Regions from separate parts of the Alkalimarinus coralli genome, predicted to be linked through region 2. Evidence: predicted binding sites of a transcription regulator. Region 2 holds the regulator's gene; the other holds the start of a gene.
What was found. The regulator FNR, encoded in region 2, switches genes on or off when oxygen is low (the NO sensors DNR and NnrR bind a similar motif). The targets are predictions, from matches to a motif close to TTGATCTAGATCAA.
Positions count from the first base shown of each region.

Region 1: the regulator FNR is predicted to act here: its motif matches at 13,295-13,308, upstream of hemN (oxygen-independent coproporphyrinogen III oxidase).

Region 1 covers NZ_CP096016.1:1,485,973-1,502,732, reverse strand. Annotated here, with positions in the region: gene MY523_RS06665 (sensor domain-containing diguanylate cyclase) at 1-1,641, shown strand, start outside; gene MY523_RS06660 (methyl-accepting chemotaxis protein) at 1,725-3,287, shown strand; gene MY523_RS06655 (helix-turn-helix domain-containing protein) at 3,321-4,058, shown strand; gene ccoN (cytochrome-c oxidase, cbb3-type subunit I) at 4,389-5,816, shown strand; gene ccoO (cytochrome-c oxidase, cbb3-type subunit II) at 5,828-6,436, shown strand; gene MY523_RS06640 (cbb3-type cytochrome oxidase subunit 3) at 6,443-6,628, shown strand; gene ccoP (cytochrome-c oxidase, cbb3-type subunit III) at 6,621-7,517, shown strand; gene ccoG (cytochrome c oxidase accessory protein CcoG) at 7,729-9,156, shown strand; gene MY523_RS06625 (FixH family protein) at 9,303-9,809, shown strand; gene MY523_RS06620 (heavy metal translocating P-type ATPase) at 9,810-12,233, shown strand; gene ccoS (cbb3-type cytochrome oxidase assembly protein CcoS) at 12,330-12,548, shown strand; gene MY523_RS06610 (sulfite exporter TauE/SafE family protein) at 12,578-13,261, shown strand; gene hemN (oxygen-independent coproporphyrinogen III oxidase) at 13,385-14,776, shown strand; gene MY523_RS06600 (phosphoribosyltransferase family protein) at 14,940-15,470, shown strand; gene MY523_RS06595 (Tll0287-like domain-containing protein) at 15,507-16,088, shown strand; gene MY523_RS06590 (hypothetical protein) at 16,396-16,760, shown strand, end outside.
Region 2 covers NZ_CP096016.1:2,849,134-2,865,893, reverse strand. Annotated here, with positions in the region: gene MY523_RS12855 (saccharopine dehydrogenase family protein) at 1-258, opposite strand, end outside; tRNA gene MY523_RS12850 (tRNA-Leu) at 388-474, opposite strand; gene rnr (ribonuclease R) at 716-3,202, shown strand; gene rlmB (23S rRNA (guanosine(2251)-2'-O)-methyltransferase RlmB) at 3,355-4,101, shown strand; gene rpsF (30S ribosomal protein S6) at 4,283-4,723, shown strand; gene rpsR (30S ribosomal protein S18) at 4,784-5,014, shown strand; gene MY523_RS12825 (hypothetical protein) at 5,063-5,905, shown strand; gene rplI (50S ribosomal protein L9) at 5,947-6,393, shown strand; gene dnaB (replicative DNA helicase) at 6,655-8,034, shown strand; gene alr (alanine racemase) at 8,034-9,128, shown strand; gene MY523_RS12805 (hypothetical protein) at 9,227-9,625, shown strand; gene MY523_RS12800 (OmpW/AlkL family protein) at 9,729-10,466, opposite strand; gene fnr (fumarate/nitrate reduction transcriptional regulator Fnr) at 10,732-11,493, opposite strand; gene MY523_RS12790 (hypothetical protein) at 11,649-12,761, opposite strand; gene fabB (beta-ketoacyl-ACP synthase I) at 13,062-14,279, opposite strand; gene MY523_RS12780 (efflux RND transporter permease subunit) at 14,534-16,760, shown strand, end outside.

The sequences.
Region 1 (16,760 bases), 1.4 Mb from region 2:
GATAAAGCGTTAGCATTTACAAAATCAGAAGGTAACGCCCCATCTTTTACCAGCACAGACTCTGCCTACTGGTTTCACGTTAAGCTGCTCAATAGCACCGATATGCCCATAACCTGGTATGCACAAATTAACTACCCATTACTCGATGATATTAGCTTTAATATAGTCCGCAAAACCGGTGTATCCTCAATAGACACTGGCGACTCAAAACCTTTTGACTCAAGACCTGTCAATCATCAGTATTTTGTATTCCCTATATTATTCGAACCAAACGAAGAATTAGATATTTATGTGCGAGTCGTATCCAGCGGCGCTATCACCCTTCCGTTGCAGCTTTATCAAGCAGAAGAACTTTTATCGACGAGCAATACACATTCGCTGCTTCAGGGGCTTCATTACGGCACCCTGCTAATCCTATCTATTTACAATTGCCTGCTATTTGGCTCAACGAGGAGTGCGTCGTATCTATACAATGCGCTTTATATGCTCTCCCTTGGGTTGTTTATGTTCTCCATTAGCGGCCTTTCCTTTCAGTATATATGGCCAGATAATCCGGGCATTGCCAATACATCCATACCTGTCACAGAAGGCTTTGTAATACTAACAATTGCGCTGTTTGCCCGATCATTCCTCCTAACATCTGAGGAGCAACACAACACTCTCAGAGCAATCAATGTCATTACGGCATTTGGTGTCGTTATTATCTTACTTGGCCTCACGACCCCTTATCATATCGCGGTTAAAGTAGGCACTCTTCTTGGAGTTATAGCGATAGTGATCGTATACCTGATTGGCGTTACACGTCTCTCAGAAAACTATAAACCCGCTAAACAGTTTGTTCTTGCCTGGACAATATTTCTCGCAGCCGCCCTAACCTACGCGTTGGCAACATTCGGCTTTATACCTAACCAATTTATTCAAGAATATATCATTCGGATAGCAACTGGCGCGCAGGTGATTTTTATCAACATCGCTTTGGCCACGCGTGTAAGAGTACTAAACCAACAACTCATTGATTCAGAAACAAAAGCCAAAGAAACACTGGAAAGCCAGGTGGCACAGAGAACGCAGCAACTCGAAAAGGCAATGACAACGTTATCGAACCTTAATGAGACGTTACAAAGCATTAGCACAACGGATGAATTGACAGGCATTGCAAACCGGCGATTTTTTAATGACACACTTGACGAGAACATTAAACTGGCAAACCGAGAGCAACAGTCACTAAGCCTTTTACTCATCGATATTGATCACTTTAAACTGGTGAACGACGCTTATGGGCATTTAGTGGGAGACAAGTGTCTAATACACTTAACAACGGTTATTAACCATTGCCTTCATAGACCGGGGGACTTCCTTGCTCGGTATGGTGGAGAAGAGTTCGCTGCGGTTTTACCGAATACTTCGTCATCCGGGGCCGAGTTAATTGCAAGACACATTCTGGACTCTGTAAGGCAAAGCCATTTTACAGCATCAGGGCTCGAACTATCACTAACCGTTAGCATTGGTATCACCACCCATGATGCGCCCATAAGCGATAAGAATATTCTCATTAGAGAAGCCGACCAAGCATTATATCTTGCCAAAAACAGTGGGCGTAACAACTGCAAGCGATATCAGCAACAGGTAACCACCACCTAATTGATTGAAGATCATTTGTCTAACGCTGAATCGCCACCTATTCTTAAGGTTTAACCTTTACTCTTTTAACTAGTGGATAGTTAGTGCAAAAAATCTTATCTAATACAACCGAAGAGCGATGTTTTGATGCTGCGACATCCCTGGTTTCCAGAACAAACGGCGAAGGAGAAATCGAATATTGCAATGATGCATTTATTGAAATTTCCGGTTTCTCTGCGGAAGAATTATTAGGCAAACACCACAATATCCTTCGCCACCCAGAAGTGCCTAAGCCCGTTTATGAAGAATTATGGCAAACGATAAAAAGCGGTAACCCATGGATGGGGATCATTAAAAACAGGAGCAAGAACGGAGAGTTTTTCTGGCTTGATCTATATATCGAACCACTAATTGAAAACGGGGATGTTATTGGGTATGAATCAGTTGGCGTTGCAGCAACTGATCAACAAAAATTAAGAGCAGAGATTATTTATTCACGCATAAACCAAGGGCTGAAGCAGTACACTCCCAAGCATTATAAGATCCCGCCCTTCACCATTGGCTTACTCTCCTATGCGATATTGGCCAGCATTTGCGTGGCACTGGTACGAACCGCACCGCTATCCTGGTCGCTGCCAATTATTGCGCTGGTGACCATTATCACTGGCTCTTTTTTTAGTTTATACCTCACCCGAGAATCTAAATATATAAAGGATATTGTCAATCGGGTTTCCTCAAGTAAAACAACCCAATACATGTACACGGGTAAAGTATCTCACACATCAAACATTCATACCGCTCTGAAAACACTGGAGAGACAGCGCGGTGTAATGAAGCTTCGTTACAAACAATCAGCAAGTGACATTATTACCTTGTCTTCATTTATAGATGGCTCGAGGAATAGTATTCAAGAGGATATTAAGTCTTATAACGAACAATTTGAGACACTATCAAAACAACTATCAGATTGCATTTCCCATTCCGAAACATTGCTGCTATCAGAAAGGGGCAGTAAATGCACAAGTGAAGCCCTACTCGACCTGGCAACAAAAGCCAATAATGACAGCAGCCAATTTTTGGGACAAACCCAACAACTCTGTAACAATGCTCTTCACGCAACAACGCTGTCCGATAAACTCATTGAAGACGGTGAGCAGATCGCGGTCATTCTATCCGAGATTAAGGGCATTGCCGAGCAAACAAACCTGCTAGCATTGAACGCATCAATTGAAGCCGCAAGAGCAGGAGACGCAGGTAGAGGGTTTGCAGTTGTAGCGGACGAAGTCAGAACACTGGCAACAAAAACACAACAATCAACAGAGTCGATCGATCAAATAATTGAAGCCCTAAACCTAGATACCGCTGCTACAAAAAGCGAGCTAACTACGACTGTACAAAACGCCCAAGAGACAGTTGCCGGGCTAGAACAGCTTAGTTTGTCCCTAAAAGAAGTTAGCCGCGTTGCTCAGCTGTTAAACCAAAACCGCACAGATAAAGAAGCAAACCCGGCTAATCAACCGTTATTTAATGACTTACAGGTGTTGCTGAATGCATTACGAGTCGCACACGAAAAAACAGAGCTCGAAGTAATGAGCAGCCTTAACAACAGCAGTGACGTTCAAACGACAGCCAAAAAGTATTTGGAGCTGGTTGATCGTTATCAATGACCAAAACCTGTGCACTGGCGTTTAATCCTTTTTATGAAATATATTCACTTACCCACCTCAGAGAACTCTCGCCATATAAACTGCAGTGATTGCGCACTCTCTCCAATTTGTGAACCTACCCCCATTGGAAGTGTCGAGTTTGACGTTAAAGAAACGCTACTAATGAAGAAGCAGCCGTTTAAAACAGGTGAACTCATTTATAAGGAAGGCCAACCTTTTGAGTTCCTGTACGCAATCACATCAGGTTCTGCTAAAGAAGTATGTTTATATGGTCAGCCGCAAGAGCAAGTAATATCGTTTAAATTGAAAGGAGAGCTAGCGGGTCAAAATGCAGTAGCAACCGATATATACCCCAATTCATTGGTTGCTCTGGAAGACTGCGATATTTGCGTTCTCCCGTATAAAGATGTTCTCGAAAGTGCGACCAGCCTTCCTCAGCTGTTGACCAAAATAGTCACATTATTTTCTATCGATAGCTATCATGAGTCTGAAGTTAGAAAGAGTCTTGCCTCCGCAACAACCGCAGAAAGTAAAGTCGCGGCATTCCTTTACAACATTTCACTCCGCCATAAAAACCGCAATCAGAACTATATTGATATTAAACTAAGCATGAGCAGGAGTGACATCGCCAACTATCTGGGCATTACTAAAGAAACGCTTAGCCGCTCACTTACGAGAATTCAAAATAGAGATCTTATCGAGACGAGTGGCAAGTACATTCACATATCAAACTTTGAGCATTTGAAAGAGGCTCAAGGGCTTAGTATTTAAGCCAAACACCCCTTACCTGCAACAAAATACCTCCATAGAGGTATTTTTGTATTTGATATTGACATATATCAACCCCCCTATAACCACCTACAAAATACACTTTGTCCATGAGGTGCGTCTATTGACATTTATCAATAACAAAACGTATCCTTCGCGCGCTGCTACTATAGATATCAATCGATTTTGATCGATTGATTCATAGGGCAGCAAATAGGTTGGAATAACTGGTCGGGAGCACGGTTATGTTTTTTCAACGACAAAGAGATAGCTAACGTTATTTCTAGTAGTCCTCTTCACTTCTAGCTTGTGATAAAAATTGGATCCTGAATAATGAGCACAGTAAACAATCAGACGACATACAACTACAAAGTGGTGCGCCAATTCGCCATTATGACTGTCGTGTGGGGTATTGTTGGGATGGCCGCCGGCGTATTGATCGCCTCGCAACTTGTATGGCCAGAACTCAACTTCGATACGGCCTGGCTTAGCTTTGGTCGCCTTCGTCCGCTTCACACTAATGCAGTTATATTCGCTTTTGGTGGTTCTGCACTTTTTGCAACCTCCTTCTACGTTGTGCAGCGCACCTGTCAAGCACGACTATTTTCCGACTCTCTGGCGTCTTTCGTCTTCTGGGGCTGGCAGCTGGTTATCGTATTAGCCGCGATTACCTTACCTCTGGGTTACACTTCTTCTAAAGAGTATGCAGAACTGGAGTGGCCAATCGATATCTTAATTACTATCGTTTGGGTCGGTTATGCAGTGGTTTTCTTTGGTACTATCATGAAGCGTAAAGCCAAGCATATCTACGTTGCTAACTGGTTCTTTGGCGCATTCATCATAACGGTTGCCGTTCTGCATATCGTAAACAACCTTGAAATACCCGTTACGCTATGGAAGTCTTACTCTATCTACCCTGGCACTATCGATGCGATGGTTCAGTGGTGGTACGGCCATAACGCGGTAGGATTCTTCCTGACTGCAGGCTTTTTGGGCATCATGTACTACTTTGTGCCAAAGCAGGCAGAGCGCCCTGTTTACTCCTATAGACTATCGATCGTTCACTTTTGGGCCTTGATATCAATTTATGTGTGGGCTGGTTCGCACCACCTTCACTACAGTGCACTTCCTGACTGGGCTCAAAGCGCAGGTATGGTAATGTCCCTGATCCTTCTTGCTCCATCTTGGGGTGGTATGATCAACGGTATGATGACACTATCGGGTGCATGGGATAAATTGCGTACTGATCCTATTTTGCGCTTCCTTGTCGTATCACTGTCTTTCTACGGTATGTCGACCTTTGAAGGTCCAATGATGGCAATCAAGACTGTTAATGCGCTATCTCACAATACCGACTGGACTGTAGGTCACGTTCACTCTGGCGCACTCGGCTGGGTTGCGATGGTTTCTATCGGTGCAATGTACCACTTGATTCCAAAACTATATGGCCTCAAGGGCATGTATAGCACATCAATGATTAACGCACACTTCTGGTTGGCGACTATAGGTACTGTACTTTACATCGCTGCGATGTGGGTTAACGGTATTATGCAGGGCTTGATGTGGAGAGCGATAAACGACGATGGAACACTAACCTATAGCTTCGTTGAATCACTTGAAGCAAGCCATGCAGGTTATCTTGTCCGGGCCATTGGCGGCGCTATATTCCTTGCCGGAATGCTGATCATGGCTTACAACGTATGGATGACTGTGCGCGTAAAAGACGCTCAGGCTCTTGACAACGTCCCACAGACAGCTTAAGGAGGTTTAGCATGAATCATGAAGTTGTAGAAAAAAACCTTGGGCTGATGATTGTTCTGGTTATTGTAGCAATCAGTTTTGGCGCACTAGTTGAAATTGTTCCTCTGTTTTTCTCAAAGCAGGTAAACGAACCTATTGCAGGACTTAAGCCTTTAAACGCCCTTCAGCTGGAAGGTCGCGATATCTATATCCGTGAAGGCTGTCACGTTTGCCATACACAGATGATCAGACCCTTCAGAGCTGAAACCGAGCGTTACGGTCACTACTCTGTTGCCGGAGAGCACGTATACGAGCATCCATTCTTGTGGGGCTCCAAGCGTACCGGACCTGATTTGGCACGTGTAGGCGAACGATACAGTGACGACTGGCACAGAGCTCACCTATACAACCCAAGAAACGTTGTACCTGAGTCTAAGATGCCGTCTTACCCATGGTTATTTACCGCGAAGATCGACCACAAGATCACTCCAAAACGTATGGAGGCTCTAAGAGCTGTAGGTGTTCCGTACACGGATGAGGATATTGCTGGTGCATCCGAAGCAGTAAAAGGTAAAACCGAAATTGAAGCAATGGTGGCTTATCTTCAGCAGCTGGGTACAGTGCTCAAGAACAAGCGGTAATACATCATGGATATTAATACGTTACGTGGCATTTCAACAATATTGGTAATGATAGCGTTCATCGGTATTTGCCTTTGGGCTTATAGCTCAAAGCGTAAAAAAAACTTTGATGACGCGGCTAATCTGCCTTTTGAAGATGAAGAGATAGCCAAACGTACTACGATCGAAACGGAGAAAAAAGACCATGAGTAGTTTTTGGAGCGCATGGATCATAATCATCAGTTTGGGTAGCGTCTTCGGTTGCTGGTGGCTTCTATACGCAACCCGAAAGAGCCAAACAAGTAATACTGAAACAGAAGAAACAACGGGCCACACCTATGATGGCATTGAGGAACTGGACAACCCACTTCCAAAATGGTGGTTCTACATGTTTCTTGCGACAATCTTTTTCGGGCTAGCTTACTATGCTCTTTACCCTGGTTTGGGTTCATACCCTGGCCTTCTTGGTTGGACCTCTACCAACCAGTGGGAACAAGAAGTTGAAGAAGCAGACGCTGAATACGGGCCAATATTTGCCGCATTCGCTGAGAAGTCAGTTGAAGATCTTTCAAAAGACCCAGCTGCGCTTAAAGTCGGCCAGCGTCTGTTTGCAAACAACTGTGCGATATGTCACGGCTCAACCGCTAGAGGGTCACTAGGCTTTCCAAACCTGACTGATTCTGATTGGTTGTATGGTGGCTCTGCTGATGCTATCAAACAAACGATTGGGCACGGTAGAAACGGGAATATGCCAGCAAAAGGTTTAAATCCTGCAATGTCAAAGTCTGACATTGATGATCTAACAAACTACCTTTTGGCGTTTAGCAACAGAGCTGAAGACAAAGCATCAAGTGAGCGTGGAGCAGCGATGTTCCAAACTGCTTGCGCGGCTTGTCACGGAGCTGATGCAAAAGGCAATTTGGCAATGGGTGCTCCAAACTTAACAGATAATGTTTGGCTCTACGGTGGCACACCATCGATGATCAAACAAACAATTGAGTTTGGTCGTGCTGGTGTAATGCCAGCCCACAATGAGCTTCTTGGTGAAGAGAAGGTTCATGTGCTGTCAGCCTATATTTATAGCCTTTCACAAGGCAAATAGGTTAGTTGAGGAGGGTGCAACGCCCCTCCTCTAACTTTCTAGCAAAGCTAGAATCAGAAGCGCTTAATTTGACCGATAACAGCGCAAAAACTCATTAATAGAGATTGATCGGTAGCAAACGTTAGTTAATCCAAACGACTCCACTAGTCTTTTTATGCAATGTAGTTAAACCAAACTCCATTGCTAAACAGATTAAAATACGGTGAGTGCAATGAGCGCCAATATTCCTGTCAAAAACATAGATCCCTCTCCTAAGAAAAAGCCTGAAGAAACGACAATTGATCTTTATGCTTCAAGGAAAAAGATATATGTAAAAGAAATAACCGGTGTATTTCAACGAATCAGAACCGCCTCACTGTGGCTCTTAATGAGCATGTACTTTATTTTTTGCTGGGTTTCGATCAATGGTGAACAGCTAATATATTTTGATATTCCTGGTCGGAAGTTCCACCTGTTTGGCGAAACATTCTGGCCCCAGGACTTTGTCTTGCTCTCCTGGCTTCTCATCATTTGTGCCTTTGGGTTGTTCTTTATCACCTCACTGTTTGGCCGCATCTGGTGTGGCTATACATGCCCTCAAACCGTATGGACATTCATCTTTATGTGGGCTGAGGAGAAAGTCGAAGGGAGCAGAAATAAGCGAATTAAACTGGACAAAGCACCCAATGACGCCTCTAAAACCCTTAAAAAAGTTATTAAACACAGTATATGGCTTCTAATCGCTTTCGCGACTGGGCTAACATTTGTTGGTTATTTTTACCCTATTCGTGAGCTGGTCGTTGACTTTTTCAGCTTTAACTTTATCGGTGGCTGGGCTTACTTCTGGATCCTGTTTTTCACTGCTGCCACGTACATTAATGCGGGCTGGTTAAGGGAGCAAGTCTGTCTTTACATGTGCCCATACGCACGTTTCCAGTCAGTAATGTTTGATAAAGATACAATGGTTGTTTCATACAACCCCAACCGGGGGGAGCCGCGAGGCAGCCGGAAAAAATCTGCTGACCCCAAACAAGCAGGACTAGGGGATTGCGTCGATTGTGGAATGTGTGTCCAGGTATGCCCTACTGGAATTGACATTCGCGATGGTCTTCAATATGAATGTATTGGTTGTGCCCTCTGCATTGACGCCTGTGACCAGATAATGGACAAGATGAATTATCCGAAAGGGCTTATCAGCTACAGCACCGAGAACTCACTAGAAGGAAAGCAGAGCCATCTTGTTCGCCCAAAATCAGTGGGTTATGGTTTGATGCTGCTGTTTATGATTGCGTCTGTCATCTACGGGGTAACATCCAGAGTACCATTGGGTCTTGATGTTATTAAAGACCGCGGTGCGCTATACCAACTAACCGGAATGGGCCTGGTAGAAAACTCTTACACGCTTAAGGTCATTAATATGTCTGACCAGCCGCGTGAGTTTGAGCTGGCGGTTACCGGTATAGAAGGTCTATCAATCTCGACAGAGACAAGGTTCACGGTAAACTCAGGTGAAGTCTACTCTTTACCCACAAGTATTGAAGTCGACCCCGCTAACATGACACAAACCAACCATGACATTGAGTTTGTCGTTATTGCCAACGATGACAAGTCTGTTAAAGCAACATCAGACAGTCGTTTTCTTGGCCCGCTTAGTTATTAATTTGCTCTCGAATCAATCCCAAAACCAAGAGTCAATATGCATTTGACGCTTGGTTTTGACGGATACAATTGAGATAATCCCATATTGAGTGCTGGCACGAATATGTGCCCCTCGATTTCTTTAGTTTTATGTAGAAGCAGCCTGATATGACAAACTTTGATAGAGACACAACACCTTGGTTTAAGCAGTTCTGGCCATGGTTTCTAATCGTAATCCCTTTGGTCACAATTATTTATTGTGCCATTATGATCTATCTCGCAGTTACATCAGAAAACTCCCTTGTCAGTGACAATTATTACAAAGATGGGCTTGCGATAAATCAAAGTCTTGCGATGGACAATAAGGCAAAAGACCTTAATTTGAGTGCTGAACTACGTTTTGGCGAGGCCGGACGAGTCTCTCTCATTCTGGATGGAGACTTACCCACTCAGCCCTCATTCTTAACACTTAAACTGCTTCACCCAACCGTCGATGGCCAGGATATCGAACAAAAACTCCTACCTGAACCAGGGTACGTCTACTCGACTCAACTGGCGACTCCTTTAACTGGCCGTTGGTATGTTGATGTTATTGCGCAGGATTCAAGCTGGAGGTTGAAAGGCCAAACAGCCCTACCAAGCTCCACTCCTACTGTACTCGAATCGGGCTCATAAATGGGACAACATTCAGGGCTCTGCTATCACTGTGGGGAGCCCAATCCCAGTAACTCCGAAATAAGTCTACTTATCTCAGGTGAAGAGCATGCATTCTGCTGTCATGGCTGTAAAGCCGTTGCACAATTAATCTCAGAAAGCGGGATGGAGGGCTTTTATCAGCATAGAAGTCAGCCATCCGTTACCCCTCAGGAAATTGAAGAGACAACACTAAACGAGTTGAGGCTCTATGATAACATTGAGCTGCAAAAAGAGTTTGTCATCCCGGCTTCTTCAACTGATAACAGTCACGCTCGCAATGAAGCAACGCTCATCATAGAGGGCATTACCTGTGCTGCCTGCATATGGTTATTGGAAAAGCACATATCGTCAAAGGTCGGGGTAGACTCTTTTTCGATCAACCATACCACACAGCGAGCAGCTCTGTGCTGGAACCCTGAAGAGATAAAGCTTAGCAATATTCTCATGATGGTGTATCAGCTTGGCTATAAAGCACACCCGTTCAAGCCCAACCTGGAAGAGGAAATTCTAAATAAGGAAAGAAAAAGAGCTATCATCAGGCTCGGAGTAGCTGGCTTTGCAATGATGCAAAACATGATGTTCTCTGTACCACTTTACGTTGGTATGGTCAGCGGAATTTCCGATAACTTTCTCTTGCTGTTCCGCTGGGTTAGCCTTTTAGTAACGACCCCTGTTGTTCTGTACTCAGCACGCCCTTTTTTCCAAGCGGCTCTCAGAGATATAAAAACACGCCATTTGACGATGGATGTTCCTGTCTCGCTTGCAATATCTATTGCCTATATTTCAAGCGTGTTTATAACCATATTTGGCGGAGAAGACGTATATTTCGACTCCGTCGCCATGTTTACTTTTTTCCTTCTACTTGGCCGTTTTTTGGAAAGCCAGGCCCGATTGAAATCAGGTCAATCAATCTCTCAATTAACTAACCTTATTCCCCCATCAGCGATAAAACTTGTTGATGGAGAAGAGGTGGTGATTGCAGCCAAGGATCTCAAGGTAGGAGATATAGTGCGTATAAAGCCTGCCACGCCCATTCCCTCAGACGGGGTCATAACCAAAGGCCAAAGCAGCGTCGACGAATCTGCCTTAACCGGCGAGTTTATGCCTATTGAAAAACACGTCGGAGATATCGTTGTTGGGGGCACCAGCAATGTTGAGAATATGATTGAAGTATCAATTACTGCGGTTGGCCAAAATGCACGGTTGAGCTCTATTATGAGACTCCTGAACCGAGCTCAGGGAGAAAAGCCCAGAACTGCATTGATAGCAGATAAGGTCGCTAGCTACTTTGTTGCCGCAGTACTTGTTATAACAACATCGGTTTTTGTCTATTGGTGGTTACAGGGCTCTCAGGATGCCTTCTCAATTGCACTTTCTGTTCTGGTCGTCACCTGCCCTTGTGCACTGTCTCTTGCAACACCAACGGCGCTCACTGCAGCCACAAACCTGCTACGGTCTAATGGGTTTCTGATTACCAGAGGCCACGTATTAGAGTCCCTGGCGCAGGCCGATGAGCTTATTTTTGATAAAACCGGTACGCTTACTGTTGGGCAAATTGTTATTAGCGACATTGTGCCAAAAGCAAATCTCGATGCCTCAGCGTTACTTTCAATTGCAGCGAGCCTGGAGCAGCATTCAGAGCACCCGATAGCAAAGGCCTTCTCTCGCGATAAAACAACGGTTATTGCCGACGCCATTGTTGCTACCCCCGGAGGAGGCGTCGAAGGCGTCATCGACAACACCACATACAGACTGGGACACGCAAAGTATGCAGCTCAGATAGTCTCCAAGTTAAAATCGCCTTTTATGCCCCCTACTGATGGGCAGTGGCTTGCTCTAACCTCACCTGGCGGCCTTCTTGGCTGGTTTCAGATTGAAGACAGACTAAAAGACGAAAGCAAAGAAGTTATTGGCAACTTAAACGCTCAAGGCTATAGGTGCTCTCTTTTAAGTGGAGACCAGTCCGGCTCAGTCTCATCTACAGCCCAGGAGCTGGGTATTAGCAATGCAATTGGCGGCGCAACACCGGAAGACAAATTGGCATATATGCAGTCAATACAAGCAACAGGTAGCAATGCAGTCATGATAGGCGATGGACTAAATGATGTCCCGGTAATGGCAGGAACCCAGTTATCGATAGCCATGGGTAATGCTAATGACCTAACAAAACTGAAGGCTGATGCCATTCTACTGTCTAACAACCTAAAAACGCTACCACTCGCGCTATGCGTTGGGAAAAAGACTCGGCATATTATCCGCCAGAATATTAGCTGGGCCATAGGGTACAACCTGATTGCTCTGCCTATGGCAGCGGCCGGTATGATACCGCCATACGCTGCGGCTATTGGAATGTCTGCTAGCTCACTCATCGTGGTTTGTAACGCAATGAGACTCAGAAACTAATGCAGCTGTAACCACTGGGCTGAATAAACCGCTGAGTATCTAGCCGCAGCATAATTCGGTATAATTTACCTGCCACTCCCATTTGAGGAAGTTACCGTGGAAATTCTTTACGCGCTGATCCCCTTATCGATTGTTTTAATCACTCTAGCTGTAATGGTGTTTAGCTGGGCAGTAAAAAGCGGCCAATTTGATGATCTTGAGGGGCCTGCACATAGCATTCTTTATGATGATGATAAAGATATGATCCCTCCAACAGAGGAAACTGCTTCCGAGAATGAGCGCCCCCTTAGTGAAGATGAACGTACTTCATCATAGCATTTCAACAGCCCCTGACCTTTATCCATATGGAAAACACGCTCGAACTTAGCACCGCATTCATCATCGGACTTCTTGGTGGCACACACTGCATTGGCATGTGCGGCGGGATAACCGGGGCACTTTCAATGGCAATTCCTACCGGTGAAGGGTACCAGAAACGCCTTATTACAACGCTACTCTTCTATAACACCGGTCGAATTTTTAGCTACTCCCTCGCCGGATTTATTGTTGGGAGCTTTGGCTGGCTACTTGCAGAACAGGGCTCATTTGTATTTTTTGCACTTCGGAATATTGCGGCAGTGTTATTAGTGCTGATGGGGATCTATATCGCCGGATGGGGCAATGGATTGGTCATCATTGAAAAAACAGGAGGTCATTTATGGAAAAGAATTCAACCCCTGTCTAAGAAATTGCTACCAGTTAAGAGTTTAAAAAATGCACTATTGCTGGGGACTCTTTGGGGCTGGCTACCCTGCGGACTGGTATACTCAACACTTGTATGGTCAAGTATGGCGAGCTCCCCTCTTACCTCTGCAATATTAATGGTTGCCTTCGGTCTAGGAACATTACCCGCTATTATGACTACAGGCCTTCTCGCCGAAAGGACATCCTGGCTGATAAAAAGCACCGGTTTTAGATCAGTGTCAGGCGTTTTACTAATAACTTACGGCGTATGGACACTGCCGTATGTCCAATCACTTGCCGCCTAGTGAACAAGTAATAAAATACGCAAAAAGCATCCGTTGATATGTATCAACGACCCATTTATAGATGCCGCTATACTGAGCAGCATACTTTGAACCTATTCCACCCCTATCAGGTTAGCCCTAAGCATGAACAATATCGACAAGTTAATTTGGAATGAAGATCTAATAAGGCGCTATGACCTTTCTGGCCCAAGATACACTTCATACCCTACAGCAGTACAATTCGATGGAGAGTTTGGTGCAAAAGACTGTGTTTCCGCTTCAAATATGTGTAGAGGGAGCTCGGCGCCGCTTTCATTGTATGTGCATATTCCATTTTGCGCTCATGTTTGCTACTACTGTGCATGCAATAAAGTTATCACTAAACATAGAGACCGCGCACAGCCTTACCTGGACAGACTGTATAAGGATATTAAGATGCAGTCTGACCTGTTTGCCGAAAACCGAATTGTCGAGCAACTGCACTGGGGTGGTGGCACTCCAACCTTTATCGCCGACGAGCAGATGCGAGAATTAATGGCAGAGCTTCGGAAAAACTTCCGGTTGCTCGATGATGACAGTGGCGACTACTCTATTGAGATCGATCCGCGAGAAGCCAGCGAAGATACGCTAAGTACATTAAGAGACATTGGCTTTAACAGAATCTCATTAGGTGTTCAGGATTTCAATCCCAAAGTTCAAAAAGCGGTTAATCGTGTCCAATCTGAAGAGGAAACCCGTTTTGTTTTGGAAAAAGGCCGTGAGCTCGGATTTAAGTCGATAAACCTGGATCTGATTTACGGGCTTCCCTTCCAAACGCCGGAAACATTTGCAGAGACAGTAAAACGTGTGCTCGATATGAGCCCGGACAGGCTTTCTGTGTTCAACTACGCACACATGCCTCATCGTTTTATGCCACAACGCAGAATTAACGAAGAAGATTTACCCACTCCTGACCAGAAGCTCGTCATTCTTCACGAAACAATTGAGACACTGCTGAATGCTGGCTATGTCTACATCGGAATGGATCACTTTGCTAAACCAGACGATGAGTTAGCTATTGCTCAAAAGCAAGGTAAACTTCACCGAAACTTCCAGGGTTACACAACCCATAGTGACTGCGACCTTATCAGCATGGGCGTCTCATCGATAAGCCAGGTTGGTCAGTGTTACTATCAAAACCACCACGACCTTGAAGAATACAATAGCGCTATAGATCAAGACTTACTGCCTGTTAAGCGCGGAGTTTGGCTTACTGATGATGACCTGATTCGAAAAGATGCGATTATGCAACTCATCTGCCATTTCAGCCTCGATATGAAAGCATTCGGAGAACAGCATTCATTAGATTTCTCTGAGTACTTTAAGGGCGAGCTGGACAGGCTGTCCCAATACGTAGCTGACAACCTGATAAAAGTTGAAGGCGATACAATCTATGTTCAACCTGGCGGCCGACTGCTTATTCGAGCAATTTGCAAAGTTTTTGATAAATACATCCCTGCAGAAGAAATTCAAAAAGGATACTCTCGAATAATATAGTCTCTCGATGACTGGTAGTGGTTATTGCATTCTGCCTCCACTCCCAGTCATTCCCCCTACCCTTTCCAGTAAGTTGTCCTAAACTTAGCCTATAGACCCAAGATATTTATATCACGCTGCACGCAACTTTCTCATTCATACGATAATGACAATGGTGAGCGCTATGGTATTCGATGATTATCTTATAAAGTCATTAATTACTCGTTTTAATAATTGGCCTGAAGACAATTTAAGCTATTTTGATTTATCAAAAATATCCTCAAACCCAAAAGCATTTAGAATGGTAGTTGATGCTTTAGTGCACAACTATATTGACTCTGATATCAACCATATTGTCGCTATAGAGACGAATGCCCTTCCTTTTGCCTCGGCAGTATCCTATTCGCTAAACTTGCCGTTGTCTTGCATAAGAAAATACAAAAGAACCCCTGAAAGCTGGTATGAAGAAGCACATAAAGGGGTCAATTATGATTCGCTTTATATTAGAGAGCACGAGTGCGCAAGCTCTGACAACGTGCTGCTGTTTGATGATGTTATAGCCACCGGCCAAACAGTGAGCACGGCAACAGCGCTCATCAGGCGTAGCGGGGCCACAATAAATGAAATTTGCTGCATCGTCGCCATTTCAGACTGTGGTGGCGTTTCTCAAGCCCAATCACTTGATTTAAATCTATTTCCACTTATATCAATTTAGTATTATTATATAACCACATATCGATATAGGTGAATCATGTTTACAAAAATGCGAAAAACAAAGTCCTCTACCCTTCTTCTGGTAGCACTATTAACCACCCAAGCTAACGCGTCTGAACGCATCGCCAGCCTTGAAAACCAAAGCAGAGATGCAATCAAATCACTTGCAACCGAGCTAAAATCTGAACTGGTTGCAAAAATGAAAGAAGGAGGCCCTATTGCAGCACTTAAAGTGTGCAATGTGAAAGCTCCAGTAATTACCTCATCCGTTTCGCTCAGCAAAAATCTTGAAGTGAAAAGAACAAGCCTGAAAACAAGAAACCAATCTAATACCCCAGATAAATGGGAACGCGAGATACTGGTCTCGTTTGAAAAACAAAAATTGGCGGGAGCTAACGTCAGTGAACTTGATCAAAGCAGCATAATGAATATAAATGGGCAAAAATATTTTCGCTATATGAAAGCGATACCCACACAAAAACCCTGTTTAGCTTGTCATGGAAAAAATATCGATAAAGCCTTGCGTGAATCAATCGCTGAGCTTTACCCAAACGATCAAGCAACAGGCTTTGATCATGGCGATATAAGAGGTGCTTTCACTGTAAAAATACCGCTCTAGCCCAATTCATATAAACTGAATTAGTTCAGACTAAATCTCACACCTCTCTATGCCCCAAATATAAACGCTCAATTTACTTAATTGTCTGTTTTTTGGCTGGGGCTTCGCCACCTTATTGACAAGCCCTATCACTTACAATCTGTAACAATTAAATTTCACAGACTTCCAGCACCAATAACGTTTAGTACCTATACTAACGTTAACAGTGTGTTAGCGTGCTTTATTAAAAAATATTTTATAAAAGGAAGCTAACTAAATGGCCCAGGATTTGCCTTTTTAGTTTGTAGTTAGTTTAGCGAGCTTTATCATGTCAATAGATGCGCAGAGTTTAAAAGAACAGGTTATTGAGCCAACTCTCAAGTATTTGAACGGGTATACGCCTGCTGCGGTGAATCTACTACTAGGCACTGCAGCGGTTGAAACCCAGCTAAAACCATTAGAGTTTTACAATTCAGGCGTAGAGAAAAGTGGGATAGGCCTGTTTAACATTTCACGTCAGCGCCACATAGATATTTGGGACCAATTTCTTGCATTTGATCCTGATTTAGCAAGCCAGGTTCGAGGGCTTGCTAGCCAAAGAACCTTCTTAACTAACCCTCACACGGAACTTGGTACCAACCTGTCCTACGCCACAGCCATTGCATGGTGTATTTATAAGCGATCAAACCTGAT
Region 2 (16,760 bases):
CGGGCCGCCAGTATGGATAACTATGTGAGGGGCTATCGCTTTTAGTCGCTCTTCAAAGTCTTCTTTGTTGATGTCTAACGCAATGGGTTTTATGGTTGCTCTTGACTCTTGCTGCAACTGCTCTGCAAGCTGAGTCGCCTTGTCTAAGCTTCTGCCTGCTATAAGTAGCTTGGCATCTGCGACATCCTTCAGATTTTCGGCGATACGCTTGCCAAAGTTTCCGTAGCCACCGAGTATCAATACTGTTTTTGCTTTCAATTGAGGGCCTTTGAGACTGGTTTATCAAGTCGTAAGCTTTATCATAGCGAATGATTGTAAATGATATTGTGCTGGGTTTGGTGTTGTGAGAGATAAGATAGAGAGGTTTGACAGAATAAAAGAATCAAATGGTGCCGAGAGCCGGACTTGAACCGGCACGCCCCGAAGAGCACTAGCACCTGAAGCTAGCGTGTCTACCAATTTCACCACCTCGGCAGAGGGTATACATATGATCGTAACAATAGATGTGTATTGATCTGTGGGGGTTGGTAGCCCCAAATGTGAGGCGAACTTTAACCAGCCCCTATTTTTTTGTCAACGAATTTTTGGGGGATCGTTATCAATAGTTGAGCTTGTGTGGGGCTTTGCCGCTATAATGAGTGCAATTGCTAAATGAACCCCCAGATATTTTTGAAACCAGAGTTTATAACAACGCAGCAGAGCTGCAGGAAATTGAATGTCAAAGAAAAAAGTACGTGATCCTTATGCCCAGAGAGAGGCGGAGAAGTACGATAATCCAGTGCCTAGCCGAGAGTTTATTCTAGCGCATTTGGAAAAAACAAAAGCACCGGCGACTCACCCAGAGTTGTGCAAGGCGCTAAATTTGAAAGATGAAGATTCTATCGAGGCGATTAGGCGACGCCTGATCGCCATGAGCCGTGATGGGCAACTTATATGTAACCGGCGTGGGCAGTATGTGCCGACTAGCAGCATTAGTTTAATTAAAGGCCGGGTGCAGGGGCATAAAGATGGCTTTGGCTTTGTCATACCCGAAGACGGCACAGATGATCTGTTCCTAACGGCCAGACAAATGCGCTCAGTGGTTCATGGTGACCAAGTGCTGGTACGTGTTGATGATGTTGATCAGCGCGGACGGCGAATGGCTATTATTGTTGAGGTGCTGGAGCGAAATACAGCGCAGGTGGTCGGACGTCTTTGCCTTGAAAGTGGCATTGCGTTTGTGACCCCGGAGAATACCAAAATAGCGAACGATGTCATGATTCCGCTTGATGCCTGTATGGACGCCAAGCATGGCCAGTATGTTGTGGTAGAAATTACTCAGCATCCGACTGTGCGCACCAGTGCCGTCGGTAAAGTGGTTGAGGTCATGGGCGATCACATGGCACCGGGAATGGAGATTGATGTTGCCATTCGTTCCCATAGTATTCCCTTTGTTTGGCCTGCTGAAGTTACTCAGGCGGTAAAGGCTTTTTCAGGCGAAGTGGCAGAAGCCGATAAGCAACACCGAATCGATATTCGTCATCTTCCTCTGGTGACGATTGATGGCGAAGATGCTCGAGACTTCGATGATGCGGTCTATTGTGAACCTAAAAAATCGGGTGGCTGGCGACTGTACGTGGCGATAGCCGATGTGGCTCACTACGTTAAGAGGGGGCAACCTCTTGACCAGGAAGCGTATAACAGAGGGAACTCGGTATATTTCCCTGACCATGTTGTTCCAATGCTCCCTGAAGTCTTGTCAAACGGCCTGTGCTCATTAAACCCGGAAGTAGATCGGCTCTGTATGGTTTGTGAAATGACCATTAGTGCCAATGGTGCGTTAAGCGGCTACAAATTTTACGAAGGCGTTATGCACTCTCATGCGCGACTGACCTACACCAAGGTGAGTTCGATGCTGGAGCACCCTGAGAGCGAAGAAGGTCAGCAGTTATGCGAACGTTATTCGAATATCCTGCCTCATTTGCATCACCTTTTTGACCTTTACCATGCCTTGAGGTGGGCGCGGGATGCGCGTGGTGCGATTGATTTTGAAACAGTCGAAACCCGAATACTATTTGGTGAAGGACGTAAGATTGAGCAAATTGTGCCAACACAGCGTAATGAAGCACACAAGATTATTGAAGAGTGTATGTTGTCAGCTAACGTTGCGACGGCTCGTTTTCTTAAGAAGAACAAAATGCACACGCTATACCGTGTGCATGAAGGCCCCGGCGCTGAAAAACTTGAAAATTTGAGAGAGTTTTTAGGCGAGCTTGGCTTGCAGTTACAAGGTGATCGAGATAAGCCAAAACCTTCAGATTATCAGACACTACTTGGGCAGATAAAAGAGCGCCCGGATTTTAGTGTGATCCAAACGGTAATGCTGCGCTCTTTGAGCCAGGCTGTTTACAGCCCCGAAGAGGAAGGCCACTTTGGACTGGGTTACCCTCACTATGCTCATTTCACGTCGCCTATCAGGCGTTATCCTGACCTTACGGTACACCGTGCCATTAAATCGCTGATTCATAGCGAAGTGCCTTGCCCTCAGGTGCTACGAACTGACGTGATTAAGCCAAGTGAAAACCCATATCACTATGACTTGCCGCAGATGTTGCAGTTGGGCGAGCATTGCTCAATGACAGAGCGACGAGCAGACGAAGCGACTCGTGATGTGGTGAGCTGGCTCAAATGTGAGTTCTTGCAGCAGCACTTGGGTGAAACGTTTGAAGGTATTATCTCAGGCGTGACATCGTTTGGCTTTTTTGTTGAACTCAAAGACCTGTATATCGACGGGTTGGTGCATGTTTCTTCGTTAAAGAGTGATTACTATCACTTCGATCAGGCGAAGCATCGACTGGTAGGAGAGCGCACTGGTGCCAGTTATCGCCTGGGCGATACCGTTAGTGTTCAGGTCGTCAGGATAGACCTTGATGATCGAAAGATTGACTTTGAGATTCTGGGTCAGCCCCGTCGCAGAAATGGAAAAAGTAGGGCGGGCGCACCTGCGGGTAGACGCGGGCCAACCGCTGAAAAAGGAAAAGCCAAGTCTGGCCCAAAGAGTAAACGGAAGGCCTTGCTGGATAAAATGCCAGAGAAGGGGAAGGGTAAAAAGAAAAAAATAACAAAGAAGAAAGGCAAAAAGAGCGCTTCAGCTAAAAAATCGACGCCACGAACCGCAAAGGCAGGGAGCGCACAGCCCCGTAAGAGAAAGGTTCAGAAGTAGTGAACATTAATATAATTGTAAAATGGCAATGATAAAGGAAACCCTGACCTACTCACTTTCCGTCATCCTCGCGAAGGCGGGGATCCAATGTCTTCGGTATGTTATAGATTCCCGCCTTCGCGGGAATGACATTAATAAGAGGTTCCTTAATAATGTCTGAGCTTCAAAATGTTTTTGGTCTGCATGCAGTGAATGCGCTGCTTGAAAAAGAGCCCGAGAAAATCAAACGCTTGCTGATTTTAAAAGGGCGAAAAGATAAAAGGCTTGAAAGCCTGCTTGTCAGTGCTAGAAAACGTGGTGTGAGCATAGCAAGTGTTGATCGCCACCAGCTCGACAAAATAGTAAATGGTAGCCATCAAGGCGTTGTTGCTGAGTGCGACACAGCAGCTGAGCTGGAAGAGGGGGATTTGGAAGCGTTGCTGCAATCCCTCAATGAAAAACCGTTTTTGTTAGTGTTGGATGGTGTGACTGACCCTCATAATCTGGGGGCTTGCTTGCGTTCTGCGGATGCGGCGGGTGTGCAGGCTGTTATTGCACCTAAAGATAAGTCTGCACCGCTAAACGGTGTTGCCCGGAAAGTCGCCTGCGGTGCCGCTGAGAATGTGCCGTATATAAAAGTCACTAACCTTGCACGCACGTTGCGGTGGTTAAAACAGTATGGTGTTTGGTTAGTGGGGGCTGCCGGAGAGACCGATAAAACGATTTATGAAAACGACTTTAACGGTGCGGTTGCCCTGATTATGGGGGCAGAAGGGAAAGGGCTTCGCCGTTTGACCAAAGAGCATTGTGATGATTTGGTGAAAATTCCCATGGCCGGATCGGTGAGTAGTTTAAATGTTTCAGTGGCAACCGGGGTATGCCTGTTTGAGGCGGTGAGACAAAGGAATAGCTTAAAATAGTACCAACATGCTACAGGTGAGTGAGACCTTACCTGTATCGTCTGTTTTTTGTTCAAATTCTGCTTGCAACCCCCCTGCTTAAACACTAAAATGCGCGGTTCTTAAAACACATCAATTCAACTCCTTGCTTCTCAAAGTGATTTACCGCTTATGGGAGGCTTATAACCCGTAGGGAGATACAATGCGTCATTACGAAATCGTAATTCTGGTGCACCCGGATCAAAGCGAGCAAGTTCCAGCAATGGTTGAGCGTTACACAGGCATCATCGCTGATGCTGGTGGTGAAGTTCATCGCTTGGAAGATTGGGGCCGTCGCCACATGGCTTATCCTATTAACAAAATTCACAAGGCGCACTATGTTCTTATGAACATCGAATGCACAAGTGAAGCGTTGGATGAGTTATCCCACAACTTCCGTTTCAACGATGCGATCATTCGTGACATGATCATCCGTCGTAAAGAAGCGATCACTGAAGTTTCTCTAATTAAAGCATCTGAAGGTCGCGAAGAGCGTCGATATGATCGTGAAGATCGTCGTCCTGCTCCTGAAGCTGCTGAACAGACTGCTCCTGAAGCTGCCGATGCTACTGATACTGAAGGCCAGGCAGAAGGCGAAGAGTAATCTTCCTTTTGCATTGATTGGTTAAATATTAGTTAAAATTCTTAATTTGGAGAAATTACAATGGCTCGTTTTTTTCGTCGTCGTAAGTTTTGCCGCTTCACTGCTGAAGGGGTTAAAGAAATAGATTACAAAGATATCGAAACTTTAAAAGGTTACGTATCTGAAACCGGTAAAATCGTTCCTAGCCGTATTACTGGTACTAAAGCTCGTTATCAGCGTCAGTTGGCAACAGCTATCAAGCGTGCACGTTACGTGGCTCTGTTACCTTTTACAGATAACCACCACGAGTAAGTTAAAAAGTAGCGATTACCCTGTATGCGTGCATTAGCGGAATATTTGATGCGCGGCCCGAAACAGGCCGTAATCGTGGCGGTGATTGCCGCAGCGCTGCCATTGATGTTTTGGTTAAGTGCGGCTGTTCTAACTCTGGTTACTTTGCGTAAAGGAGTGGGACAAGGAACAAATATTTTGGTTTGGGCTTCATTACCTGCAATAGCATGGTGGATTAAGCTCGGCGATCCGGGAATAGTGTTAGTGTTAATTCTTTCTTGGGTTATGGCTGTCGCTCTAAGGCAGACTGTTTCCTGGGAAAAGATGTTAATTGCAGGTGTGCTGGTTGCATTTACAACGGGGCTTTTATTGCCTGTTATGCTGCCGGAAGTCGTACAGCAATTAATCGATATGGCCAAAGACGTTTATAGGCAGATCGACCCTGAGATGGTTAAACAGCTCAGTGGGGAGTTAGAACCCGCGTTCACTTCTCTAATGGTCGGTAGTTTGGCGACGACATATCTGGCAATAGCATTAGGGGCAGTGATGTTGGCGAGAAGCTGGCAGTCTTCGCTCTACAACCCGGGAGGTTTTCGTCAGGAGTTTCATGGCTTTAAGCTATCACCAGTGTTTTCACTGAGTGCTGTTGGTTTAACGCTTTTTGGTCCGGCGATAAGTTTAAATATTGTTCTGTTGGTGCTGATTATTTTGGTACCGCTGACACTGGCTGGCATTGCATTGGTTCATGGTAGTGTGGCTAAACGGAATTTGGGCGGGCACTGGTTATTTGTGTTTTATATGAGCGCATTATTATTAGGGCCTAGCTTGTTTTTGCTGATTATTTTTATGGCGATACTGGACAGTTGGTTTGACTTTAGAGGTCGAATTAACAACAGCGAAATCGACCAGTAGAACTAGTTGGCTATCACAGACGGTTTAAAGAGGTTTGCGAGATGGAAGTTATCCTGCTCGAGAAAGTCGGTAAACTCGGCGGCCTTGGTGACAAGGTTGGCGTAAAATCAGGTTACGGTCGTAACTACCTTATCCCTTACGGTAAGGCAGTTCCTGCGACTGCAGCAAATGTTGCAGAGTTTGATGTTCGTCGTGCTGAACTTGAAAAAGCAGCAGCAGAGAAGCTAGCTGCTGCACAAGCACGTGCAGAACAAGTAAATTCAAAAGAAGTCACTATCGTTTCTAAAGCGGGTGATGAAGGTAAGTTGTTCGGTTCAATTGGCGTTCGTGATATTGCAGATGCAATCACAGCGGCTGGAGTTGAAGTGAACAAGAGCGAAGTTCGCCTTCCAGAAGGACCACTTCGTGCAGTGGGTGAGTATGAAATTACTGTTCACCTTCACAGCGATGTGGATGCAGTCGTTAGCTTGACAGTTGTTGCTGAGTAATACTTACTAGCTACAACGTTCCCGGGCTTGCCATAGAGATAACTTATATCTTTAAGGTTATCCGGGAACAGGTTGATGAATTGCGAATACGGCCCAAGGGTTGTTAAAGTGATAAGCTTTAGCGAACCCTTGGGCCGTATTTGTTTCAGCGGTATGTTTTTGTTTTTAATTCTCTTACTGACGCATTAAAATAGCCTGATGTGTTTTGTCACGCTTAAATGTTCTCCCTATCTATGCTCCAGGAAGTTGTTGCGGTAAATCATGAATAATATGAATTCTGATACAGAGCTGAGTCAGCTTAAAGTCCCCCCTCACTCAATCGAAGCTGAGCAGTCTGTTTTAGGCGGTCTTATGCTTGATAACAGTAAATGGGATGTAGTGGCTGATAAGGTGGTTGAGGACGACTTTTATCGACATGAACACCGTCTTATTTTCAGGGTTGTTGCAAGGCTGGCTGGCGAAGGACAGCCACTTGATGTTGTTACGCTGTCTGAGGCGCTGGAAAAGCTCGGAGAACTAACCAATGCTGGCGGACTCTCTTATTTGGGTGATTTGGCTAAGAATACGCCCAGTGCATCAAATATAAGAGCCTACGCTGAAATTGTTAGTGAGCGGGCTATTCTCAGAAAACTGATCTCAGCCTCTGGAGAAATAACCGACTCTGCATTTAACACTCAGGGACGAACGAGTTCCGAATTGTTAGATGAAGCAGAGCGTAAAGTCTTTCAGATATCAGAGTCTAGAGCATCTGAGGGGGGGCCTCAAAATGTTAACCCAATTCTGACACAAACACTTGAGCGCATCGATGAGTTGTTCAATACCGATGATCCGCTGACGGGAACGACGACCGGGTTTAGAGATCTAGACGCCAATACTGGCGGGCTACAGCCATCAGATCTGGTTATCGTGGCTGCAAGGCCGTCTATGGGTAAGACGGCCTTTGCGATGAACCTGGTTGAAAATGCCTTGTTTGGAGCGGGTAAACCTGTACTGGTATTCAGTATGGAGATGCCATCAGATGCGATTGTTATGCGTATGTTGTCGTCTATGGGGCGTATCCATCAAGGGCGTGTAAGAAGTGGTAAGTTGGAGGAGGATGATTGGCCTCGTTTGACGTCAGCGGTTAGCTTGCTAAAAGACAAACCGCTCTATATTGATGACACTGCTGGCTTGAGCCCGACTGAGGTACGTTCAAGGGCGCGGAGGATTGCCCGTGAAACAAAAAGAGAGTTTGGCCTGATCATGATCGATTACCTGCAACTTATGCAGGTTCCTGGGAATACCGAGGGGCGAACCTCTGAAATATCTGAGATCTCTCGCTCGCTTAAAGCGCTGGCTAAAGAGTTGAAATGCCCGGTTGTGGCACTGTCTCAGCTTAACCGAAGTTTGGAGCAGCGACCCAATAAGCGTCCTATCAACTCGGATTTGCGAGAGTCAGGCGCAATTGAGCAGGATGCCGATATTATTATGTTTATCTATCGTGATGACTACTATAACGAAGATAGCCCTGATAAGGGGATTGCCGAGATTATTATCGGTAAGCAACGAAACGGGCCTACAGGAACCATCAAACTCGCCTTTCAGGGGCAGTTTACCAAGTTTGAGGATCTTGCCCACACTGATTACGATGGCGAGTTCTAATGACCCGACCCACCTTTGCCAAGATAGACCTTAACGCTTTTAAAGCAAATTACCAGCTGGCTTCAACGCTGGCCGGAGACGCGTTATGTGTTGCGGTTATTAAAGCCAACGGTTATGGTCATGGTATCTGTCAAATCGCACGAGCAATCCCTGATGCGCCTCTAGCTGTCGCCTGTGTCGATGAGGCAATAGCAATGAGGAAAAACGGAATTGATAACCCTGTGGTAGTGCTGGAGGGGGCCTTTTCGATTGAAGAGGTGTTATTAGCTGCGGAGCACAAACTGCAGTTGATTATTCACTCTGAATATCAGCTTGAGCAACTAAACGCGCTTACAGAGGTTAATCAACCTGTCGCTGTCTGGCTCAAGTTGAATACCGGCATGAACAGGTTGGGGTTCAAGCCCGCCTTGGCGCGCGAGTTGGTCTACAGGCTTAAGCAGACCCCGTTGGTTAAGCTTGTAGGGCTTATGACCCATTTCTCTAGCGCCGATGAGTTAGAGACTACAGAAACAGAGCGACAACTGGCGCTGTTTAGTTCGGTGGTTAATAATCTGGGCTCAATGTCTGAGGGGTTATTGTTGACTGCTGCCAATTCCGCAGCGTTGCTCGCCCATAAGTCTGCACATTTTGATTGCGTCAGGCCCGGAATCATACTGTATGGTTCTTCACCTATGCCGCACTTATCCTCAGAAGCCCTTGGGTTAGCCGCAGTCATGTCGCTTGAGTCACGTATTATGGCGATACATGAAGTGAATGCAGGGGATTGCGTGGGCTACGGTGGGACGTGGCGTGCGAGTCGCGAAACCAAAGTGGGTACCATTGCGGTGGGGTATGGTGATGGCTACCCGCGTCATGCCGAAACAGGTACGCCTGTATGGGTGGGGGACCGCGTTGTACCGCTAATAGGTCGTGTTTCAATGGATATGCTGACGGTTGACCTTACTTATCACCCCGATGCCAAAGTGGGGGATGCCGTCGAGCTTTGGGGCAAGAACGTTTCAGTCGACGAGGTTGCTATGTCTGCCGGAACGATTGGCTATGAGCTGCTAACGGGTGTTACATCAAGAGTGCCAAGGTTATATTCCGAAGAGTGACATCTTAACTTGAGTGATCTGTAGTAAGTCAATTCCTTCCAGCACTCGCTAATATACACTTCAGCTTTACAATAATTCCCATTTTCAGGATAAATTCAATGATCAGTTGGAAAGCGCTTATTATCGGGTTGGTAGTGACGATCTTGGTGGGGCTGTTCGGCCAGGCTATTTATGTGCTGCTAGCGTCATACATAGGCATGGCAGCGAGTGACTATGTATTTTTCTCAACCTATAAACAAGAAATTTGGTTTATCTTTGCAATGCTGGTTTATTGCCTGACGATGGCATTTGGAGGGCTTTTAACAGGTACGATTGCAAATCAAAAGCAAGCGTGGCACGCCGCAGCTGTTGGCTTCTTAGCGGGCGTTGCTTCGGTAACTTCCTCGGCAGAAAATAGTAGCATTACATTGATGGCGGTTGTTATGGTTGTACTGGGGGCTTTCTTTGCGTTTCTGGGTGGGTTGTTTGCTCTTCGTGTTATAGAGTCTGAAGATTGAAGACTTTAAGGGTAGACCTTAACCAATATCTCTAAATAAAAAACCTGACCTTGTTAAAGGCCAGGTTCTCTTATTGGTGTTTGGCTTAAAACTTACTGTAGGCTTAAAACTTATAGTATGCGCCTAGCATGTAAACGTAAGGGTCTACTTCAACATCAACATTTGCTTTTACTGTTCCCACATTGGTTTGCGCGGTAATTTCAGCATCGGCATCGATGTTGATCCACCAAACAGCTGCGGTTAGCCCGGCATTTTCTGTGATTTCATAGTTAAAACCCGCTTGTAGCGAAGCGCCAATTGAGTCATCAATATCAAGCTTGGTGCTTGTGGCTACCACACCTGGCGTACCAGTCAGGCCTGCCAATGCACCAATTGAGTTTGTTAGTGTATCTGTAGTTCCTTCGTCAAAGAAAATAGTGTAGTTGATACCGGCTCCAACATAAGGTTGGAACTTTGCGTCTGGCTCTGCCAGGTAATACTGCACACTGAGCGTTGGTGGAAGGTGCTTGGTGTCACCCAGTTTTCCAACGCCTGAGATTGCGCCAGCGCCAGAAATGTCGTGCTTGAATGGTGTTGCAGCAAGTAGCTCAATACCGATTCTGTCGGTCGCCATATAGCTGAATACTAATCCTAATTGGGTATCAGAATTCAGGCCTACTTTTGCACCAGTGGCAGGGCCCAGAGCCGGGGTATTTATAACAATGTCTGAGCTGGATTCTTGGGGATCGACAGTTGCGATACCGCCTTTAATGAAAATATCTCCTGCTTCATAAGCAAAAGCAGATTGGCTAATTAATAGTGAACCAGCAACAAGAGATGAAGTTAATGCATTTTTTAACATATAGCTACCCTGATTGAGTTTCGAAGTGATTAAGTTGTGATGGGCGCAGTGTAGCTATGGTGAATTTTGTTAAATTGACATATCGCAATAAAATAATATCGGCTATTGGTGGCAAGTGTGAGAAATGAAAATAAAATGAGATAAATCAAGTTAACTAAAGATACCTATAAGGAGGTATTTTTTTGTTGTGTTGTTTTGAGTAACTAATAAGTAGATATAAAAAAAGAGGCATTAAGCCTCTTTTTCGGGGAGGGGAGGTGTGAATTTATTCGCCTTTCATACACTTGCCGTGATTTTTAACGATATCTACAAGTGCATCCATATCTTCAAGAATGACCTCTCGCCCCTGAACTGAAATAAGCCCACTTTTTTGGAAACGGGTAAATACCCGGCTTACTGTTTCTACAGCAAGTCCCAAATAGTTGCCAATATCATTTCGGGGCATAGGGAGTCGGAACTGTGTGCCGGACAGCTTGCGTAGCTTGAATCGGCTGGAAAGGCTTAGTAACAGGGAGGCTATTCTCTCTTCAGCGGTGTTTTTACTAAGCAGCATGGTGAGTTGCCGACTGCCCTGAATCTCTTTGCTCATCAGCGAAAAAAAGTGGTGCTGGAGTGTTGGGATTTTAGCAGCCAGTGTTTCGAGTTGGCCGAAAGGAATTTCGCAGACGCTGGCGCGTTCAAGTGCTTTTGCTGAACAGCTGTACGAATCTGTATTGGTGCTATCGAGACCAATTATCTCTCCAGGGAGGTAAAAACCGGTTACCTGTTCTTCACCATCTTCGGTAACTGAGTAGGTTTTAATTGCGCCGCTACGAACTGCAAATAAAGATTTAAAGGGGGAGTGCTCCTTGAAAATATGATCTCCCCGGTTGATCGTCTTCCCTTGTTTTATGAGGTCTTCAAGGCGATCAATGTCATCTTTGTTAACTGCAATTGGAATGCACAGGTTGCTCAGACTGCACTGTAAGCAGGACTGATGGATACCTGTTGCTGGTTGCGGATCAATAGCTGCTATTTTCTCACTCATCTTCGCTTTACTCGGTTAATAGCTTTTATTCCATCAGGATAATCAATTTTTATGCTTTTTGGAACATAGATGAGGCAATTCTAGCATATAAACTTACTAGATATAGAAGGATAAGGAGGCAAATTGCAGGAACTAATACTTTAGTCTAATAAGGGTTAGTACTTGGGGCGGATATAACCTCCATAACCAAAAGGCAGCTGACCACTTTGTAGTTTCTGGTAGTACTGATCAAGCTGGTCGACGTTATGAGAAAACGAGTTTTCAATTAGGCTGGTCGCGCCTAAACCTATGCCAACTAAATCACCGGATATACCCTTGGACACTGAATTGTCCCTTGAGAATTTAACATGATTCAGTTTCTGGAACCCTGCTTCAATAAGCCTGTTTTCAAACTCTTTATGACAGTCACAGGTGGTTGTCTCTTCGGCTTCGACGCCTGAAAGGACTGATTGACGCTCTTCTTCGTCTATTAAGTAAATGGTATCCGGGTCGATACCAATTAACCCTTCCAGTTTTTCACTGAGCTGTTCGCATGACTCATGTTGTCTGGTAAGAAATCGTACGTTGACCGTTTTGAAGCCATACTGCTTGAATATTTTTACCTGGTCGGCTAAAAAATCAAAATCAATAGGGCCTTGATCCCTGTTCTGGGTGCCGAGGCAAATATGGTTAAAGCCCAAGCCTTTTATCAGCGCAATAATTGCATCATCCGCAGGCACTTTCTCCAGTTCAATGACATAGGTGCCTTCTTGTTCATTTTGTAGCGTAAAGGCTTTATTGAGCGAATACATAATCTCTGTCATTTCTGCCGGGCTTAGCAGTTGAGCAATCTCCCCCTGCCAGTGAATATAATTAATGCGGCGAGTTCTGGGGATTAGGTCACTCAGTAAACGAACTTCATGGAGCAGGTGGTCGATATAATTTCTAACCGGGGTGATTTTGCTTGTGGTGCTGTTATTTTGCTTAGGAAAACTGCACAACGTATTTTGCAGCGGCATAGACAAGCTTAATGCAAGTTCAGAGTTTGTTCTGTTGCTGTTGGTAATGATGTCAGTATAGCTCTGAAGACTAAACCCTCTGTCTTCAACGAATAGACCTGGCTTGTCCGGAGAGTCATATCGGAAACTATTTGTGCAAAATAGCCAGTCTTTGTGTGAAAAAATTTGTCTCATAGTGCGGCTTGTTGGGTATGCATTATCCCCAAAAACATCCTGTAGTGTTCGGTGGTCAGCTATTATTGGGGTAATCTTCTCAAATGGAGATCCCATTATTATTCCTAAATTTGTTCAACGCCCGAGGGTGGCATACTCACTAACATCTAATCTGGAAACTGTAGTCTACTCAACGACGTAATAGGGGTGTTGATTTGCATCAATAGACCTATTGATGTGCTATTTTTGGAAACCTTTGCATGACTACTTCGCTCATAACGTCGTGCAAAGGTCTCTTTCGGAAAAAGAATGTGTGGTAAGTGGTTGGTAAATCAATGGGGGGCAGGAATGGGCGCGTAGTCAGGGGAGGGAATAGCATCCATAGGGGATGTCTTGCCCCCTATGGATGAATAAAGCCTAGTGGCTTACTTTTCTAAATACCAACGTTGCATTGGTGCCGCCAAAGCCAAAGCTGTTTGACATGACAGTATTTAGTTTTTGCTCTATCGCGTTGCCGGTAATCACCGGTATTCCCTCTGATTCCTCTGTCAATTTTGTCACATTGGCGGTGGCTGCAATAAACCCATGCTCAAGCATTAACAGGGAATAAATCGCCTCATGAACGCCAGCCGCACCCAGCGAGTGGCCGGAGAGTGACTTGGTAGAAGATACCGGGGGAACATTGCTGTCAAAAACGGCCTTTACCGCCCGCAGTTCTGATACGTCTCCAACCGGGGTACTGGTGCCATGCGCGTTAATATAATCAACGGGGCTATCGACGGTCGCCAATGCTTCTTGCATGCAGCGTATTGCGCCTTCTCCAGAAGGTGCCACCATGTCGTATCCATCTGACGAGGCACCATAGCCTACTAACTCTGCATAAATAGGCGCGCCTCGTTTTTTAGCATGTTCCAGTTCTTCGAGCACCAGCATTCCACCCCCGCCAGCAATAACAAAGCCGTCACGGCTTTCATCGAATGGGCGCGAAGCCGTTTCAGGTGCATCGTTGTATTTAGTTGAGAGTGCGCCCATTGCGTCGAACAGCATGGATTGAGTCCAGTGTTCTTCTTCGCCGCCGCCAGCAAAAATAATATCGTGCTTGCCAGACTGTATCTGCTCCATACCATGCCCAATACAGTGGGAGCTTGTTGCACACGCCGACGATATTGAGTAGTTAACCCCTTTTATTTTGAATGCGGTAGCCAAACAGGCCGAGACTGTACTGGCCATAACTCTGGGAACCATATAAGGGCCGATTCGCTTAACCCCTTTTGCTTCCATTATTTGAGCCGCATTTACCTGGTTCTCACAGGATGCCCCGCCAGACCCGGCTATTAATCCGACTCTCGGGTTGGATATCTGATCTGCTGACAAGCCGGAATCCTGAATTGCCTGCTGCATGGCGATATACGCAAACGCAGAAGAGTCGCCCATAAACCGCAGCAACTTCCGGTCAATTAATGATGCCTTATCAATGTCAACAGAGCCTGAAATCTGGCTCTTGAACCCTTTCTCATGATACGACTCATTAAAACGAATGCCTGATCTGCCTTCTTTCAGGCTCTTTAGGACGTCTTCTTTAGTGTTTCCAAGGCATGAAACAATTCCCATGCCTGTAACGACAACTCTTCGCATTGGTTTTCTCAAGATCAATGAAGTGATTCGCCTATTTTAGCCAAATTTACTGCTATTAATAAATATGACAAAAGTCTATTTAGCAGGCTAAGTGCAATATGTATTGGTATGGCAGTGTCTATCGGGCGACTCTAATAGGGGAGAGGCGGATATTTAAGTCCGTTGATTAAGGAAGTGCTTGAATATTAGTATATCTATATGGTTATATATGGTTGTTTGTGATTATATATGGTTTTTATTAGTGTATTGGTCTTATGAAGCATCCAGTTGACGAGTTGGTCAGGTCTACATTAACGGGCGCGGCTCCGCTCTTTATTTTTGTGATATCTCTGGTTATGGGGAGTTTGGCGCTTACCTTCATGCCAAGAGAAGAGGAACCCCAGATAGTGGTTCCGATGGTTGATGTTCTTGTCGATGTGCCCGGACTGAGTGCAAAACAAGTTGAACGGCAAGTGACCACGCCTTTGGAAAAGCTGCTGGCTCAGATTCCAGGTGTTGAAAATGTCTACTCTAGCTCTATGACGGGCAAGTCTGCGGTAACACTTCGCTTTTTTGTTGGGCAAGATCGTGAAAAATCAATATTAAATACCTATAACAAGCTCTATTCAAATCAGGGAGATATCCCTGGTGTTGTTAAAAATTGGCAGGTGAAGCCTATAGAAGTAGATGATGTGCCGATTATGGTTCTTGCTTTATGGAGCCGAGACTCGTCACTGTACTCTGACTACGAATTGAGGCGAGTTGCGGAAGATGTATCTACGTTTCTACAAGGAATCCCTTCTACAAGTGAAGTAAAAGTGGTTGGTGGCCGACCACGAAACATCAGGGTGTTAATTAAACCTGAAAGTCTTGCCGCAAGAAAAACAACCCCTATCGACATAGTCAGTGCGATTGAGGCGTCCAACGTGCTTCAAAGTGCAGGCCTGTGGGTTTATAACAATCGATCAATTGTGCTTGAAAGTGGCGACGTTGTTGCGACGGCAGAAGAGCTGGAAAACCTGGTGGTCAATGTGATTGATAGCACGCCAATTTTGTTAAAAGACGTTGCAGACATTGTTGATGGGCCAGCAGAAGCAGATGGCTATACGTGGATTGACTTCGCCCCCGCACATGTTCATTTCGAAGCAGCGCATAGCGGATTTCCAATGGTGAGCATCAGTGTCGCCAAGCAGCAAGGCAGTAATGCTGTTCAGGTCGCGTCGGATGTGCATCAGGCAATAGCCGATCTCAAAAGCACGCTGTTACCCGCAGAGATCGATATCGAAGTGATGAGAGATTATGGCGACACAGCGAACGATAAAGTCAACAATCTCGTATCGAGTCTCGGTTTTGCTGTTGCTACCGTTGTGATCTTTATTGGCATTTTCCTTGGCTGGCGCTCTGCACTGGTCGTCGGGTTGGCTGTCCCTATCTGCTATGGCATCACCCTTGCGCTTGATATGGCATTTGGTTACACCATTAACCGCGTGACACTGTTTGCACTGATCCTTTCGTTGGGCTTACTGGTCGATGACCCTATTACCGGCGTTGATAATATCTCTCGTTTTATGAAAACAGGGGAGGGAGATATTAAGTCTCGTATTGTAGCCGCTGTCTCTGAAATACGTTCTCCCCTGTTGATGTCTACGTTAACGATTATTTTAGCATTTGTACCATTGGCGTTTATTACCGGGATGATGGGGCCTTATATGGCACCCATGGCGTTTAATGTTCCCGTTAGTGTGCTGGCCAGCACATTGGTGGCGTTTTTTGTTACACCTTGGCTGGCCAGCAAGTTCCTGTCAACGAGCAGTGCTGATACAGCTCCCCCGGTCGCTGCTGACAAGCCTGATTCAGTGCTTTTGAAGGGGTATCGGTGGTGTGTCATGCCGCTATTGAATAGCCGACGAAAAGCAAAATGGGCGCTTTGGCTGGTATTGGTGTTATTCATTTTGGCCGCTTTGCTACCGGTTCTGAGAATGGTTCCTCTTAAACTTCTTCCGTTTGATAATAAAAATGAGATACAGATTCTTATTGATATGCCGGAGAGCAGCAGCCTTGAGAGTACCGCAGATATGGCTCGGCGAGTCTCTGCACAGGTGAGTCGGGTCTCTGAGGTTAGTGCCATTGCCGCGTATGTAGGCCACTCATCACCAATGGACTTTAACGGAATGGTCAGGCGTTACTATCAACGGTCTGCCCCTAATCTGGCTGACTTGCGACTAACGCTGGTAGATAAAACTGAGCGTGAGCATCAATCCCATGATGTTGTTCTCAGGTTGCGAGCGCTGCTAGCCCCTTTGATAGAGAATGACGTGCAGATTAAAGTGGTTGAAGTGCCTCCCGGGCCACCTGTGCTTAGCACTATCGTTGCTGAAATATATGGTGATACGTTAACCGCTTATGATACGCAAAAAACAGCCGCCATCGCGCTTATGCAGCGCTTGCAGCGAGAACCCTTTGTTGTTGATGTTGATTCGACCGTTGAGGTGCCTCGTCAAC